One region of the Phyllobacterium sp. YR620 genome, then DNA from elsewhere that is predicted to be linked to it. Evidence: predicted binding sites of a transcription regulator. Region 1 holds the regulator's gene; each other region holds the start of a gene.

Region 1 (4,062 bases):
CGGCATTCTGACCGGTACCATCATCGGCCTGGCGCATGCCCTCGGCGAGACCGCGCCGCTGCTTTTGATCGGCATGGTGGCTTTCGTCGCCAACAATCCGGTAACGCCGCTCGATCCTTCGACGGCATTGCCCGTGCAAATCTACATGTGGGCCAACGAAGCGGAGCGCGCCTTCGTCGAGCGGACGTCCGGTGCTATCATCGTGCTGCTTCTCTTCCTCGCGGTCATGAACATCACGGCCATCCTTCTGCGTCGCCGCTTCGAGCGCCGCTGGTAACTGTTCGAGAGAGGACCTAGTTATGAACCTTATGACGGAACGAAATCTCGAAAAGGCGGTAAACGACAAGATGAGCGCCCAGCCCAACGCAATCAAAATGCAAGGCAAGGAAGTCACTGTTCACTACGGCGACAAGCAGGCCTTGTTCGGTGTCAGCCTCGACGTGCCGGAAAAGATGGTCACGGCGCTGATCGGCCCTTCGGGCTGCGGCAAGTCGACGTTCCTGCGCAGTCTCAACCGCATGAACGACACCATCGAAGGTTGTAAGATCGGCGGCAAGATCACGCTCGATGACGAGGATATCTACAATCCGAAGATCGACGTCGTCGAACTCCGTGCCCGGGTGGGCATGGTGTTCCAGAAGCCCAACCCTTTCCCGAAGTCCATCTTCGAGAACGTTGCCTATGGACCGCGCATTCACGGACTCGCGAAGGGTCGCCACGAACTTGATGAAATCGTTGAAAAAAGCCTGCGCCGCGCCAGCCTTTTCGACGAGGTGAAGGATCGCCTGCATGAGGCTGGCACCGGTCTGTCCGGCGGCCAGCAGCAGCGCTTGTGCATTGCCCGCGCCATCGCCGTCAGTCCGGAAGTGATCCTCATGGACGAGCCGTGCTCGGCGCTTGATCCCATCGCCACAGCAAAGGTGGAGGAACTGATCGATGAATTGCGCGAAAACTACACCATCGTCATCGTTACCCACTCGATGCAGCAGGCAGCGCGCGTTTCGCAGCGCACGGCCATGTTCCATCTCGGCAATCTTGTCGAGGTCGGCGATACGGAAATGATGTTCACAAGCCCCACCGAGAAGCGCACCCAGGACTATATCACCGGACGCTTCGGCTGACGCAGGAACGAGGACAAAGCACATGACCGAGTTGCAGCACACTGTGCGCTCTTACGATGACGAACTGAAGTTCCTGACGCACAAGATCGCCGAGATGGGTGGTCATGCCGAACGCATGGTCGAACAGGCGGTCGCCGCCATGGTCAATTCCGACAATGCGCTGGCGCAGCGCGTTATCTCGGACGATCTGATCCTCGACGCCGGTCAGCGCGAGATCGATGAAAAGGCCATCACCATCATCGGCAAGCGCCAGCCGATGGCGATCGACCTGCGTGAAGTCATCGGGACGATCCGCATTTCCTCCGATCTCGAGCGTATCGGCGATCTCGGCAAGAACATTGCCAAGCGCGTCGTTGCCGTGACCGATACCCGCCAGACGCTCTCGGTCTACCGCGGCTTGCAGACAATCGCCGAACTTGCCTTGACGCAGCTGAAGGACGTGCTCGACGCCTATGCGACGCGCTCGGTACAGCAGGTGAACATTGTGCGCGAACGCGACGACGAAATCGACGCGCTCTATACGTCGCTGTTCCGCGAATTGCTGACCTACATGATGGAAGATCCGCGCAACATTTCCGCCTGTACGCATCTTTTGTTCTGCGCCAAGAATATCGAGCGCATAGGCGACCACGCCACCAATATTGCCGAGACAGTCTATTACATTGTTACCGGTTCGCAACTGCCGGCGGAACGTCCCAAGGAAGACCAGACACATACTATTATTGTGGATGAAACGACCGAGTCCTAATTCAACTGAAGGCTTGATATGGCAATAGCTCCCAAAATCACCGTTGTGGAGGACGAGGAAGCCCTGAGCGTCCTCCTCCGGTACAATCTTGAAGCTGAAGGCTATGTTGTCGAGACGATCGCACGTGGCGACGAAGCGGAAATTGCGCTGCGCGAGAACGTTCCGGATCTTCTGATCCTCGACTGGATGCTGCCTGGCCTGTCGGGCATCGAACTCTGCCGCCGCCTGCGGGCGCGGCGCGAGACCGAAATCCTGCCAATCATCATGCTCACCGCCCGCGGCGAGGAAAGCGAACGCGTTCGCGGCCTTTCGACCGGTGCCGACGACTACATGGTCAAGCCGTTTTCGACGCCTGAACTCCTGGCGCGCATCAAATCCATGCTTCGCCGCGTCAATCCGAGCCTGCTTTCGCACGTGCTGAGCTTCGGCGATCTCAAGCTCGACCGCGAACAGCACCGCGTTTTCCGCAAGGAGCGCGAGCTAAAACTTGGCCCGACGGAGTTTCGGCTGCTCGAATTCCTCATGCAGTCACCCGGACGAGTCTTTTCGCGCGGCCAGTTGCTCGATAATGTCTGGGGTGCGGACATCTATGTCGATGATCGCACAGTTGACGTCCACGTTGGTCGCCTGCGCAAGGCGATCAATATCGGACGTTCGATAGATCCGATCCGCACCGTACGTGGCGCCGGCTATTCGTTCGGCTGATTCTCAATTATTGTGGTTCTAACAAGGGCGTCGCATCAGCGCTAGATGGCTGATGCGACGCCTTTTGGTATTTTGTAGTCCGCCGACAACGCCTTGCTCAAAGTCTCCACAGCCTGGACTTGAAATTCACGCAAATATAGGGTAGGGGGCTATATTATGTCTCATACCACCAAGGAAAAACCAAAACTCCTCGCAAGGATCCGTCGTCTCAAGGGGCAGATGGAGGCCGTCGAGCGTGCGCTCGAAGCGGAAATGTCGTGCGGTGACATTTTGAACCTGGTGGCGTCGGTGCGCGGCGCGGTAAACGGCCTGATGGGTGAACTCATCGAGGACCATATCCGCATGCATGTCGTCGATCCCGGAACCGAGACGGACAGCGAACGCGCCAAGGGCGCAGCGGATCTCATCGACGTTGTAAGGATGTATCTGAAATGAGCCACGATCACGCGATCCATTTGCCTCAAGGCACGCATGCCCATGTGTTTCTGGGCGACGATCACGAGCGCAACGAACGACGCACCTGGTTTGTGATCGCGCTGACCGCGACGATGATGGTTGCGGAGATCGTGGCGGGAACGGTTTTCGGCTCGATGGCGCTTGTCGCCGATGGCTGGCATATGTCGACACATGCTGCCGCGATTTTGATCGCGGCGTTGGCCTATCTCTATGCAAGGAAGAATGCCAGCAATCCGCGTTTCACCTTCGGCACGGGAAAATTCGGCGATCTCGCAGGTTTTGCCAGCGCTGTGATCCTCGCGCTTATTGCACTGCTGATCGGCTGGGAGAGTTTCCTACGCCTTGCCAACCCGATCTCGATCAGTTTTCCGCAGGCGATCTCCGTTGCCGTGCTTGGCCTTGCCGTCAACCTTGTTTGTGCCTGGCTCTTGCGCGACGACCATAGCCATCATCACCACGGTCACCATGGCGATAACCATCATCACCACGGTCACGATCATAATTTGCGTGCCGCCTATCTGCACGTTCTTGCCGATGCGCTGACGTCCGTCCTCGCCATCATCGCCCTTCTCGCGGGCAGCATTTACGGCTGGCTTTGGCTCGATCCGGCCATGGGAATAGTCGGTGCTCTTGTTATCGCCAGATGGTCATGGAGTCTCATCCGCGATGCGGGCGGCGTGTTGCTCGACTATGTCCCTCAGGGTGAAGACCTGCCTGATGAAATACGTGGCGCCATCGAAAAGGAGGGCGACGTGATTACCGACCTGCACGTCTGGCAGCTTGGCCCGGGGCATCACGGTGCCATTGTTTCGCTTTTGAGCGACGATCCGAAAGCGCCGTCGTCCTATCGTGCCAAACTCGCACATATCCATGAGTTGTCGCATGTGACCGTTGAGGTAGAGCCGAAGGCCGCGTAAATATCGATTCTGGTGGGTCACACGCTGAGCTTTGAAGACCCCACGTGCGACGAACGTTCGAATAGCCGGGAGCCCATGTGATGACCGTCACGATTTACCACAACCCGAAATGCGG
Region 2 (4,062 bases), 360 kb from region 1:
CAGATCGCCTGGACCGCCGCAATCACGGTCTCGAGCTGCACCGTCGTGAAAACCTCCCACCCGCAATCGGGCGCGCCGAACTTGTGCCTTGCTTCGATAACCTTTTGACTTTCGACAGGCGCACCCGTCCACGATACCCAGCCGGCGCCGCTCTTGTTCAACGGTCCCCAGTTCTCGATCTCGATGCCGATCGCAGAATTGTTGAGGCCGGAATATTGCCGGCCGCCCTTGCCGGTCCAGCGGCTTTGACCTGCGTGCCATGCAACCTTGTCGAAGGGCACGCACTGACGGATCGAGCCATCGCGGCAAACGACGAGGTGAGCCGCGACGTTGGCGGACTTTTGCGAAAAATATCGGGCGATATCGGCGTCCGGCCCACTTGCAGTATAGTGAATGACGATGAATTTCGGGGCCAGCGCGCCGCCGACATTGGGAGAAGCAACGAACGGAAGCTGGGAACCGATCGAAGCAAGCTTATGATTTTTAATCGTGAATTTCATGACCAGTTTCCTCGATGCAGAACTGGTCCTACTCTAGACGTTATAAGAATAAATTCCTATTAGACGAATGGGCTACCATAATCCGCCATCGCAGGCCGCCCACCCTCTATTCGGGCTTGCCCTTGGTCCAGGTCACATTGCCGGCAAAAAGCGGGATGGTCGAGATCGAGGTCTTGGCCGAGCCGTCCTGAACCTGGGTCGCGTGCGCCAGATAGATCAGCGAATTGTTGGGTTTGTCGTAGATGCGGGTGATGACGAGCTTCTTCCAGATAAGGCTGGTGCGCTCGGAGAATACACGTTCGCCGCCTTCGCCAAGTTGGATATCGCCGATGGTCACGGGGCCTGTCTGCTGGCACGAAATCGAGGCATTAGACGGGTCTTCGAACCAGTTGCCCTTTTGCAGCCGATCGATAACCCCGCGGGAGAAAGAAGCAAGGTGACAGGTCACGCCCTCCACTTTCGGATCATGGACCGCATCGATGACGATATCATTGCCGAACCAGTCGACGCCCACCTTGCCGACCTCTTCGGCAGTTGCCGGCTGGAATGCCGCCGCGCCGAAAAGCATGAGTGCAATCAATGTCTTCTTCATTCAAATCTCCGGAGGTTCAAAACGTTCGCCAGAGACAGTTGGCGATTTAAGGCGGCGATTGCAAGCCATTATGAGCCGGGGCGATGCCCTTCCCACTTTGCCAGGAAGTCTTCGATGGAAAGCGACTGGATGTCGGGAATTGCCTCGAAGATGCTGTCGAGCGGCCAGTCCCACCACGCAAGTTCGAGGAGGCGTGTCGCGATAGCCTGCGGGAAACGCGGCCGTATCATCCTTGCCGGGCTGCCGGCTACGATCATATAGGGCTCGACATTGCGCGTGACCACGGCATTGGCGCCGATGACGGCGCCGTACCCGATCTCGACAGCGGGCATGATCACCGCGCCGTGGCCAATCCAGACATCGTGGCCGATGCGGACCCGCTTCGCCTGTCTGCGGGCGCGAAACCCGTTATCGATGCCCTGAAAGCGGAAATATTCATTCGGGCGATAGCTGACCTTGTGCATCGTCAGCCGCTCCATGGGATGTTCGAGCGCGTTGATGCGAACATTGGCGGCGATCGAACAGAAGCGCCCGATCTCGGCGTAGATACCCTCGCTGTGCCGTTCCAGATAGGAGAAATCGCCGACCGTCACGTCGCGCAGGATCACTCTTTCACCGACTTCCGCATATTTGCCGAGCTTGACGCCCTTGAGCTGCGCGGTCGGATGGATACGCGGCTGCTCGTTCATGAAACGGGGATCGTTGGTCTCAGCCATGGCATCTTCTCGAAACTGGTTGGCGGGCATCGGGCCCACGGCATTTCTTTTGCATAAACCGCGGGCAAATCCTATATTCGCGTCATGAAAACATCGCCGTCGGTCAGCACGCCCAGATTGATGCTCTACGCAGCGCTCGCGCTTGGCGCGTCAGTCGCAACGGGACTGACCTTTGCCGCATGGTTTAACAACAGCGATTCTATCTTTCTGTCTCTCATCAATGCGGGTCTTGCCTGGTGCATGTAGCCGCCACGCCGTCGCGGAGCCTTCATTCATGAACAAACGCCTGTTGCCTCTTCTTATCGCGGCGGCCTTGCTTGTTGTGGCCGCGGCCGGATGGGTCACTTTTGAGGCGTCGCGCAAGAGCGCAGGCGGGGCGCAAGGCGCGTTCGGTTCAGCGTTTCGACTGACGACGATGAATGGCGAGCCGATCACCGAAGCAGCTTTCCGGCAAAAGCCCTCGGCAATCTTCTTCGGCTTCACCCATTGCCCGGAGATCTGCCCGACGACCCTGTTCGAACTTGACGGCTGGCTGAAAAAGCTCGGACCCGAGGCGGATGGCGTCAACGCCTATTTCGTGACGGTCGATCCGGAGCGGGATGACGCGGCAACGCTGAAAGCCTATGTCGGCAATGTTTCCGATCGCATCGTCGGCGTCACCGGCGAGCCCGACAAGCTTGCCGCCATGCTCAAGGGCTACAGCGTCTACGCCCGCAAGGTTCCCGTAGAGGGTGGTGATGGCTACACGATGGACCACACTGCGTCGATCTATCTGCTCGACAGCAAGGGCGGCTTCTTCGGCACCATTGCCTATGGCGAAAATCCTGATACGGCTGTCGAGAAATTGCAACGCCTCGCCAAGAGCTGAAAGTTCCCTGATGACCACGCAGACCCGTCTTTTCCTCACCGCCGGCAAGATCGAGGCCGGCCGCGTCTTCGCCATGCTGGAGCGCGCATTCGAAGAGGACGGCCTGCCAATATCTTCCTCGGAAATCGATGAAGATCGCGAAATCTTCGAAGTCTCCGTCTATACGTTCGAGCCCGACGAGATCGAGGCGCGCATGCGCGACGCACTCGGAAGCGATATGTTCGGCCTTGAGCTCCAGCGCGAACAGGTGCCGGATATCGACTGGGTGGCGCATTCGCTCGAAGGACTGAAACCTGTGCGCGCCGGACGCTTCTTCGTCCATGGTTCGCATGATCGCGACAAGCGGCGGATCAACGATCTCGCCATCGAGATCGACGCTGGCCAGGCTTTCGGTACCGGCCACCACGGCACGACGTCCGGCTGTCTCGACATGATCGGCGAAGTGATCCGCAGGGATCATCCGCAAAACGCGCTTGATCTCGGCACAGGCAGTGCAGTCCTTGCCATCGGCATCGCCAAGCTCGCACCGATCCCGGTGCTCGCGACCGATATCGATCCTGTTGCGGTGGCGGTCGCCCGCGAAAATGTCGTCAAGAACGGTGTCGCCGCTCGCGTCAAAACCGAAACGGCGACCGGATTCCACCATCCGGCAATGCGTCTTGCGGCGCCATTCGATCTGATCGTTGCCAATATCCTGGCCCGGCCGCTGATGCAGCTCGCGCCCGAAATGCGCAGGCACCTCGCCTATGGCGGCTCGCTGATCCTTTCCGGAATACTGGATTCACAGCGCGAAAAGGTTTTGGCCGCCTATCGTATCCAGGGGCTATTCCACCAGAAGACGCTGCACCGCGAAGGCTGGGTGACGCTGCACCTCAAGTCCCGGGCAACCTACTGAAGCGTCAAACGGAATAGATCCTGTGCCGGTATCTTTCGCGCGGCGCGTCGATGGCGCGCACGGCATAGCGGCCCATTTGGGCCGTGCGACAGGAAACCAGGTTTTCAAGGGCTGTCTTGAAAAATCCGCGGATCTTCTGGGCCATGTCTCATCTCCGTGATTATGGTGGCAGACCGATCCTCCCGCTTCGAATCTAGCTGATTTTGCCCGCCTCCCGCTAGCGCGGTTCACGCATGGCAGTGATGCACCTCACACATGCGCCCCGCAATAATTCTGCAATCTTCCTGTGCGGCTGCTGATTCCCCCGGCAAAATTCGCTCTACGCATCGCCTCTTCCATTGCGCGAGCCCGGCCGTGGCGATAGGTTCGGCCTCCAACAAAAGAGGTCAGATTAATCATGTTCCAGTCGTTTGAGGTCGTCAGCAATCCAGCTACCGGCGGCCCCCGCGTTGCAAAACTGCGCGCCGAACTCGAATCCCTTGGTCTCGACG
Region 3 (4,062 bases), on a different contig from region 1:
CAATGTAACGGCGCGTATTGCCAATCTAAGGCAACTGCAATGGGAATCCCTCGCGATCAACTTCGTGATGGTTTTTTCGCCCAATACATTTGCGGGCGCGCCGCATGCCTGGCTGGCGACTTTGACGGACCCGACCTCCACTCCGCAGGAAGAAGCCGCAGTCATGCGCAATGTGACCCAGGCGTTCCCCGCGGTCACGACGGTGCGGGTCAAGGATGCGATCACCATTGCCAACGAACTCGTCGGCCAGCTCGCCGTCGCCATTCGCGCCGCAGCTTCGGTGGCATTGATCGCCTCGATTCTTGTCCTCGGCGGCGCGCTCGCAGCCGGCAACCGCGCTAGGGTGCACGATGCTGTCGTGTTGAAAACGCTTGGCGCGACGCGGCGCACGCTTATCAAGGCTTTCAGTCTCGAATATATGCTGCTCGGTCTTTCGACGGCTATTTTCGCGCTTCTCGCCGGCAGTGCGGCAGCGTGGTACGTGGTGGTGCGCGTTATGACGCTGCCAGCCTATTTCCAGCCCGAAGTTGCGGTCATGACCGTCATTATCGCGCTCGTTTTAACGGTCGGTTTTGGGCTTGCCGGAACCTGGCGAATTCTTGGACAAAAGGCTGCGCCGATCCTGCGAAACCTCTGAAATCGTTAAACGAGTGCGATTTTTACCAATTTACTCATAATTTGGCACGCTAACACGCAATCTTGAGTAGTTGAGGTCTTGTTATGGACCCGAGGAATCCCCATAATTCTTCGCAAGGCATGCTGGGGTCCCGCCAGCGGCGCCTGGGGAATAACCCGACACCCGACGGGACGAAGCAAATGAGGAAAACCATGGCTGACTATCGCAATATCCAGGCCCGCACATCGGCCGGAATGCGTGTGGACGCGGGGATCGATCAGGGTCTGCGCAGCTACATGCTGAAGGTCTACAATCTAATGGGCATCGGTCTCGCAGTGACCGGCCTCGCTGCGCTCGCCACCGTTTATTTCGCGACAACCAATGACCCATCTCTCGCCGCCGCACAGTTGCCGAACGGCAAGATGCTAACCAATCTCGGTGTTGCCCTCTACGGCTCGCCGCTGCGCTGGGTTGTCATGCTCGCGCCGCTTGCCGCAGTGTTCTTCTTGAGTTTCCGCATTGAGCGGATGAGCGTATCTGCCGCGCAGACCACATTCTGGGTTTATGCTGGACTTGTCGGTCTCTCGCTGTCCTCGATCTTCCTGATCTACACCTCGGGAAGCATCGTGCAGACCTTCTTCATCACCGCCGCATCGTTCGGTGCACTTTCGCTTTATGGCTACACCACGAAGCGTGATCTGTCCGCGATGGGCTCGTTCCTGTTCATGGGTCTGATCGGCATCATCCTTGCGTCGCTGGTCAACATCTTCCTTGCATCGAGCGCTTTGCAGTTCGCAATCTCGGCAATCGGCGTCCTGGTCTTTGCAGGCCTGACTGCCTACGACACGCAGCAGATCAAGGAAATGTATTACGAAGGCGACGCTTCGGACACTTATGGCCGCAAGGCAATCATGGGCGCCCTGCGGCTCTACCTCGACTTCATCAACATGTTCATGTTCCTGCTGCAGTTCCTGGGTAACCGCAACTAGGCTTCGAGCATGGAAAATAACAAAAAGGGCAGCGGAAACGCTGCCCTTTTTCGTTGAGCGTAATTCCCCACCAGAGTAACGCGTTTCCACTTTAAAATGCCGGCAAAGACGTGCATGAAACGGGCACGATCATTTTCCCCCTGTGAGAGCCAATGTCAGAGATTCATATCCGCCCGGCGCAGCCAGCCGACCTCGCGAGCATCACCGAAATTTACCGCGATGCCGTCCTCCACGGCACGGCGACCTATGAGATCGACCCGCCGGACCAGGCGGAAATGACGAAGCGGTTCCACGCAATCACCACGGACGGCTTTCCCTATATCGTCGCCGAACGGGACGGGGCCGTGATTGGCTACGCCTATGCAAGCTATTTCCGCACGCGTCCGGCCTATTGGTGGTCGGTGGAGGATTCGATCTATATCGCGCCCGACGCCAAGGGAAAGGGCTTGGGCAAGCAACTGCTGAGCCAGTTGATCAAGGACTGTACCGCCCTTGGTTTCCGGCAGTTTATCGCCGTCATCGGGGATGGGCATGAGGATTCCGCTTCCGTTAGGCTCCATACCCGCGCAGGGTTCACATATTCCGGCACAATCAGGGCCTCCGGCTTCAAGCATGGACGCTGGCTCGATACTGTGCTGATGCAGCTGGAGATGAATGGCGGGGCGCATACGCTTCCAGGAAAGCCGCCCTTGCGGAGCGAAGACGCTTAAAACGCGTCAGCCACGCACGAGGCTCAAACCCTTGTCGAACACCTTTAAAACGCGGTCGAGGTCGTGGCCGCGCTTGAGAATAAGACCGCTTGCCGCGATAACGCTGTAGGCGCCCTGCTTGCGGGCAAGTTTCGGGTTCTTTACCACCCGAAACATCGGAACCTCGCTGGCCCTGCGAAAGATGGAAAACACCGCTCGATCCATCAAGTGGTCAATGGCGTAGTCCCGCCATTCGCCGGCGGAAACCATGAAACCGTAGATTCGAAGGATCTGATCCAGTTCACGCCGGTTGAAGGTAACGGGCAAGTCGCTACTGCGTGTGAGGGGAATTAGAGTTGCCTGCTGTTGCGCTTCGTCGCCACCTGCATTGCTGTCCATCAATCATCCGCCTTTGTATGCCGTGTGACACCTGGATGACATCAGGGTGACCTTTTCTGCGCCTATTTACAAGTCCGGAATGATTTCCGAAGGGCGACGACGAGGGTTAGGAACCGGTTTTGCGATGATGTCACGAAGAAATACGCACTGTCTCCAATGGTGATTGTTGGACACATTCTCGCCATTTTCTGTTCGCATTGCCGCCCGATTCCGCACCCAACATCCCTCGCATGTTGTCTGAGACGGTTCGGTCTTGACAGTCCGATACCCCAAGCCCCCGCCCAACGGGTTGTTTGGGCCGAACCATCAGTCTCCCTGAATGGCAACATGCCCCAATATCTCAGGCCGGATTTATCCGGCCTGTTTTTGTTTAGGAGAGCGCCTTCCGCTACTGTTTGGCGGCCATGATCGACGCGCCGATAATTGGTCCTGGCTGACCCTCGCCCAGCATCTCCTGCAGAAGCACGGCACATCCTGTCGACTTCTTGCTGGCAATTTCGCTGATCGGTATTTCAATCTTCTGGGCCTTGCCGTCCCACATGCCGACGGTTTCCATCGCACGCACGCTGTTGGCATAGCTGACCTTGCGCCCGATATTTTCGCCATCCGGAATGGCCACGATGGATTCGCGATTGAAATAGGCGAGGAGGACGCGGACAGGTTTTGTCGGTACTGGCCCTTGGCCGATATCGATGACGAGGCGGTCGGGCGTTGCCTTGGCAATATTGACCGGAATGGTAAGGCCCGAATCGGTATCGCGCATCTCGGCGATGCGGCGGCGAATCTTCTGTCCATCCTGTCCGTTGACGTGGACACGGCCGTTGATAATCACCTGGGGCGTATAGACGCCATTGAGGCCCAGTGCGACGCGATAAGCATTCTGGCGTTCGGTGTTTTCAGGCAGGGCGAGCGTGTCGATCCAGCCCCGATAATCCCAATAATCCACGTGAAAGGCGAGCGCGACGACCTTGCCTTCCGCGACGAGTTCCTTGAGTACCGCGTCCGCGGGAGGGCAGGATCCGCAACCCTGCGACGTATAGAGTTCGACAACGCCCTCGGGTTTCTTGCCAACATCATCAGCGCAGACCGGAAGCACATAGGCGGCCGCAGCAATGAGCGGTGCGCCGATCAGCAAGCGTCTGGAAAGTTTGCGCAGATACACGGGTTAAATTCTCTTCCCAATTCGAGTGGGATTGTTGTCGGATAAAAGGATTGCGAGAAGATTGATAGGAGCCGCACTTTTCAAGGGGAAGTCACTTTGAGGTGAATTCGATCACGTTTTGGCTCACATTCATTCAAAAGGGCCGCCGATCACCCGGCGGCCCTTCAATACTCATGTCATTGGAGCGTCAGGCGGCGAGATCGCGCA
Region 4 (4,062 bases), 400 kb from region 1:
GGATGCATTGCGCTACGACGGCAAGTCCTATGACGACGAGCACCTGCGCCTGGATTTACGCTGAAACTGTGGCGCAGCAGCGGCAACGAAACGTCGATAAAACACGAAACGAACGACACCTGTTAAATTGCCTTTGTACGGTCGTCACACTTCCACGCCGTGCAAGCTCAATTACTTGCCCGCCCCTCATCATCGAGGCATTTGGCGCGAACAAAATAACGGTCGAAGGCGCTGCGAGTCCTTGGCGGACTGATGCGGCCGACGAATTTCGCGCATGTCCGCCAGAGGCTGACGCTCGCCGATGAAATGAGTTCACCTTTGCAAAAAGCTTTCACTCAAGGTACACGTCGACGACGCCGCGCTGGCATCGCGAAAGCCAAGCGCGCTCGACACCGGCGGTCCAGATGCCCAGATACCCGAGAATCCGGTCTCCTGAACGATACTCGCCAAGATACTATGAAGGGGACGTTTCCTTGACCGCGACCCCTAGCGAACGCAGGCCGTTCCAGTAACCTGGATAGGTTTTCGCCACGCAGCCGGAATCAAGGATGTTGATGCCTGGCAGTTTGAGGCCGGCCAGCGCGAAGCTCATCGCGATGCGGTGGTCAGAATGGGTATCGATGTCGACCTCGGAAAAGCTTGACTGCAAACCCGGGTCCGAGGCGACAAGCAGATCGTCTCCCTCCTCAATGCCGAGGCCTGGGCGAATTGCGTTGAGCCCCGCAGCTAGCGCCGACACGCGGTCGCATTCCTTGACGCGCAGATTGGATAGCCCGCTGAATCGCACCGGTGTTTCGTTGAACGCCGCCAAGACCGCGATCGTAGGTATCGCGTCTTGCATCTGCGCGCCGTTGATGACAGCCGGCAACCGCGGAAACTGTCGGATGGTGGCCATTGCTCTGGCATCGGGTTGGGTGAATGCCTCCACCGGCATGCCTAGGTCAATTGAACCATTCGTGATCGCTTCCGCCGCCCACAGATAAGTAGCTGCAGACGCATCAGGTTCGACTATGAAATCGGTGGCGATATAGCCGGTCGGCTGGACGCGCCAACTTGCATCTGATGTCTGCTCCACCATTGCGCCGAACTTCTCCATTGCCGCAAGTGTCAGATCGACATAGCCGCGCGCCCCGATAGCGGGGCCAGATAGTATGATGTCGATCGGCCCCTCGCCAAACGGCGCGATCATCAGCACAGCTGAGACATATTGGCTCGATAGCGCGCCATCGATTTCGATCCGGCTGGTTTTCAGGCGGCCAGTGCCGCGCACGGTCACTGGCGGATAGCCAGCTTGGCTGAAGATGTCGATGCCCGCAGCGCGCAGCGCTACAACGAGCGGTTCGATCGGTGGGAGGCGCATATAATCGTCGCCATCGACGATGACCGTTCCGTCCACGACCGCCGCCGCTGCCGTGATAAAGCGGGTAGCGGTGCCGGCATTCCCTAGAAATAGCGGAACCGCAGGTGAAGAAAGGCGGCCGCTGCTGGTCAATGCAAAACTGGTTTCGTCAGGCTCGCTGACCATCACGCCCATGTCGCGCATAGCCGCGGACATATAGCGTGTGTCGTCGCTCTTCAGCGCGCCGCGGATAAGGCTATTGCCAGGCGCCATTGCCGCCAGCAGCAGAGCCCTGTTTGTGATCGACTTCGAGCCAGGAGGAGTAATCTGGCCGATCAGCCTGCGACCGGGCGGAGTAATCGTGGCAACCAAACGCTGGCTCATTCTACGTCACTTCCGGATACAATGCGGGCCGACCGGGCAGCCACGAATCGGTGAATTTGCATATAATTTCTTTAGGCCAGTCGGCACGCACCGACAAGCGCGATCCTGATGTCTACGTGCCCTGTTAGGCGTCATGGGCGCCTGGATTTGCGCTGAAACTGGCTTGGCGCAGCGGCGTCAACGAAACGTTGATAAAACACGGAAATGACGGCACTTGTTAAATTGCCTTTGCACGGCTGTCACACTTCCTGGCCGTGCAAGCTCAATTAGTTGCCCGCTTAAGTTGAATCAACTTGGCAAGTCGCTATAAGGGCGTGCGTCACCCATTTGTTACATCGGGATGCTAGGCGGGCAGGAATTTCCAATAAAGGGGATTCGATTAGATGCCGCTTGCTAGACAATCCAACGAACTGTCCCCGCGCAACGAGAAGCTCAACAAGGCGGTCCGGCAAAACAGGCTCCTTTCGAAAGCCGGCCTTTCGGAACGCCTCTTCGCCCATGTCTTCAAGGGGCTGGTCTATCCGCAAATCTGGGAAGACCCGGAAGTGGACATGGAGGCACTGCAGATTCTGCCTGGCCACCGGATTGTCACCATTGCCTCTGGCGGCTGCAACGCCATGTCCTATCTGACGGCCGATCCGGCCAGCGTCGAAGCCGTCGACCTCAACACCGCTCATGTCGCCTTCAACCGGCTTAAGCTCGCAGCAGTTGCCCGCCTGCCCAATTACGACGCCTTTTACCGCTTCTATGGGACGGCTGACGACAGGGCCAACCTTGCTGCCTATGAGCGTTTCATCCAGCCGCATCTCGACGCGACGAGCCGCGCCTATTGGGAAAAGCGCATGCTTTCCGGCCGGCGTCGGATCACCATCTTCTCACGCGACCTCTATCGGCACGGGCTGCTCGGGCTCTTCATCGGCATGGGGCATCGAATTGCCAGGCTGTACGGCATCGACCCGCGCGATCTGCTCAAGGCATCCACCATGGAGGAGCAGCGCGCCTATTTCGATACGGCCCTCGCCCCGCTCTTCGACAAGCGCATGATCCGCTGGGCGACGAAGCGGAAGTCGTCGCTGTTCGGACTAGGCATTCCTCCGCAGCAATATGATGCGCTCGCCACCGCCGGCGATGGCAATATGGCGCAGGTGCTACGCGGCAGGCTGGAAAAGCTCGCTTGCGGCTTTCCGCTCTCGGAAAACTATTTTGCCTGGCAGGCCTTTGGCCGCGGCTACAGCGACAATGCCGAGACCGGCCCGTTGCCGCCCTACCTTTCTCGCAGCAATTTTGCCACCGTGCGCGACCGCGCCAGCCGGATGAACGTCGTCAATGCCTCCTTCACCGAATTCCTCGCGGCAAAACCCGACGCCTCGGTCGATCGCTTCATTCTTCTGGATGCGCAGGACTGGATGAACGACACCCAGCTCAATGAACTATGGGCGGAGATCACCCGCACTGCCGCGCCGGGCGCACGCGTCATCTTCCGCACGGCGGCCGAGCCTACCATCCTGCCCGGACGCATCGACGATACGTTGCTTGATAGCTGGGACTATCAGGAAGAACTTTCCCGCGCGCTGCACGAGCGCGATCGCTCGTCGATCTATGGCGGCTTTCACCTCTACCTTCGCAAGGACCGCGCCTGATGTTTGCCAAGATTGAACACGGCCCGCTGATGGACCGGGTGTACCGGCATCAGCGTCACTTCTATGACGCTACCCGCAAATACTACCTGCTTGGCCGCGACCCGGTGCTTGCCGGGCTCACCCCGCCAACGAGTGGCAGCATCCTAGAGATCGGCTGCGGTACGGGCCGCAACCTCGTGCTTGCCGGGCGGGCTTATCCAAAGACTTCGCTCTACGGCATTGATATTTCGAATGAAATGCTGGCAACAGCACGCAAGAAGATAGCTGCTGCAGGAATTGGTGATCGCGCCACGCTCGCCTACGCCGACGCGGCAAAGTTCGAGCCTGAAGCGATCCTTGGGCGGCGCGCGTTCGACCGGATTTTCATCTCCTATGCCGTATCGATGATCCCGCAATGGCAGGCGGTGATGCGCGAAGCAATCAACCATCTCACGCCGGGTGGTGCGCTGCATGTTGTCGATTTCGGCGATCTGCGCGATCTGCCTGCCTTCGCGCGGCGCGGGCTTTATAAATGGCTCGAATGGTACCACGTGACGCCTCGCAACGACCTGTTCGATGTTGCAGGCGAGATTGCCCTGGCCGCCAATGCGCAGGCCGAAATCCATAGGCTATATCGCGGCTTTGCCTGGATTTCAGTAATCCGCCGTCACGCCTGACCTACTGGCAAAGGTCGGCTTTGGGGCCGGCCGAACCCGGGCC

What was found. Region 1 encodes PhoB, which activates phosphate uptake and scavenging genes when phosphate is short. Its sites were predicted from a motif close to TGTCATNNANCTGTCAT; they were not measured.
Region 2: BLR72_RS03345 (DapH/DapD/GlmU-related protein) is a predicted target of PhoB. The motif match lies at 2,064-2,080, and genes of this name have one in related genera.
Region 3: BLR72_RS09115 (DUF2794 domain-containing protein) is a predicted target of PhoB. The motif match lies at 2,718-2,734, and genes of this name have one in related genera.
Region 4: BLR72_RS03140 (BtaA family protein) is a predicted target of PhoB. The motif match lies at 2,041-2,057, and genes of this name have one in related genera.

What each region holds. Positions count from the first base shown of each region.
Region 1 is NZ_FNJP01000001.1:1,079,778-1,083,839, forward strand. Features, by position in the region: gene pstA (phosphate ABC transporter permease PstA) at 1-277, shown strand, start outside; gene pstB (phosphate ABC transporter ATP-binding protein PstB) at 348-1,121, shown strand; gene phoU (phosphate signaling complex protein PhoU) at 1,144-1,869, shown strand; gene phoB (phosphate regulon transcriptional regulator PhoB) at 1,888-2,574, shown strand; gene BLR72_RS05065 (metal/formaldehyde-sensitive transcriptional repressor) at 2,731-3,009, shown strand; gene dmeF (CDF family Co(II)/Ni(II) efflux transporter DmeF) at 3,006-3,947, shown strand; gene arsC (arsenate reductase (glutaredoxin)) at 4,028-4,062, shown strand, end outside.
Region 2 is NZ_FNJP01000001.1:720,544-724,605, reverse strand. Features, by position in the region: gene BLR72_RS03355 (N-acetylmuramoyl-L-alanine amidase) at 1-500, opposite strand, end outside; gene BLR72_RS03350 (CreA family protein) at 607-1,092, opposite strand; gene BLR72_RS03345 (DapH/DapD/GlmU-related protein) at 1,161-1,808, opposite strand; gene BLR72_RS03340 (SCO family protein) at 2,083-2,676, shown strand; gene BLR72_RS03335 (50S ribosomal protein L11 methyltransferase) at 2,687-3,571, shown strand; gene BLR72_RS22370 (hypothetical protein) at 3,576-3,716, opposite strand; gene BLR72_RS03330 (aminopeptidase P family protein) at 3,966-4,062, shown strand, end outside.
Region 3 is NZ_FNJP01000002.1:479,252-483,313, forward strand. Features, by position in the region: gene BLR72_RS09100 (ABC transporter permease) at 1-637, shown strand, start outside; gene BLR72_RS09105 (Bax inhibitor-1/YccA family protein) at 829-1,605, shown strand; gene BLR72_RS09110 (GNAT family N-acetyltransferase) at 1,758-2,315, shown strand; gene BLR72_RS09115 (DUF2794 domain-containing protein) at 2,322-2,693, opposite strand; gene BLR72_RS09120 (DUF1223 domain-containing protein) at 3,082-3,855, opposite strand; gene acnA (aconitate hydratase AcnA) at 4,043-4,062, opposite strand, start outside.
Region 4 is NZ_FNJP01000001.1:675,130-679,191, reverse strand. Features, by position in the region: gene BLR72_RS03150 (GNAT family N-acetyltransferase) at 1-64, shown strand, start outside; gene aroA (3-phosphoshikimate 1-carboxyvinyltransferase) at 455-1,723, opposite strand; gene BLR72_RS03140 (BtaA family protein) at 2,107-3,363, shown strand; gene BLR72_RS03135 (class I SAM-dependent methyltransferase) at 3,363-4,019, shown strand; gene BLR72_RS03130 (hypothetical protein) at 4,021-4,062, opposite strand, start outside.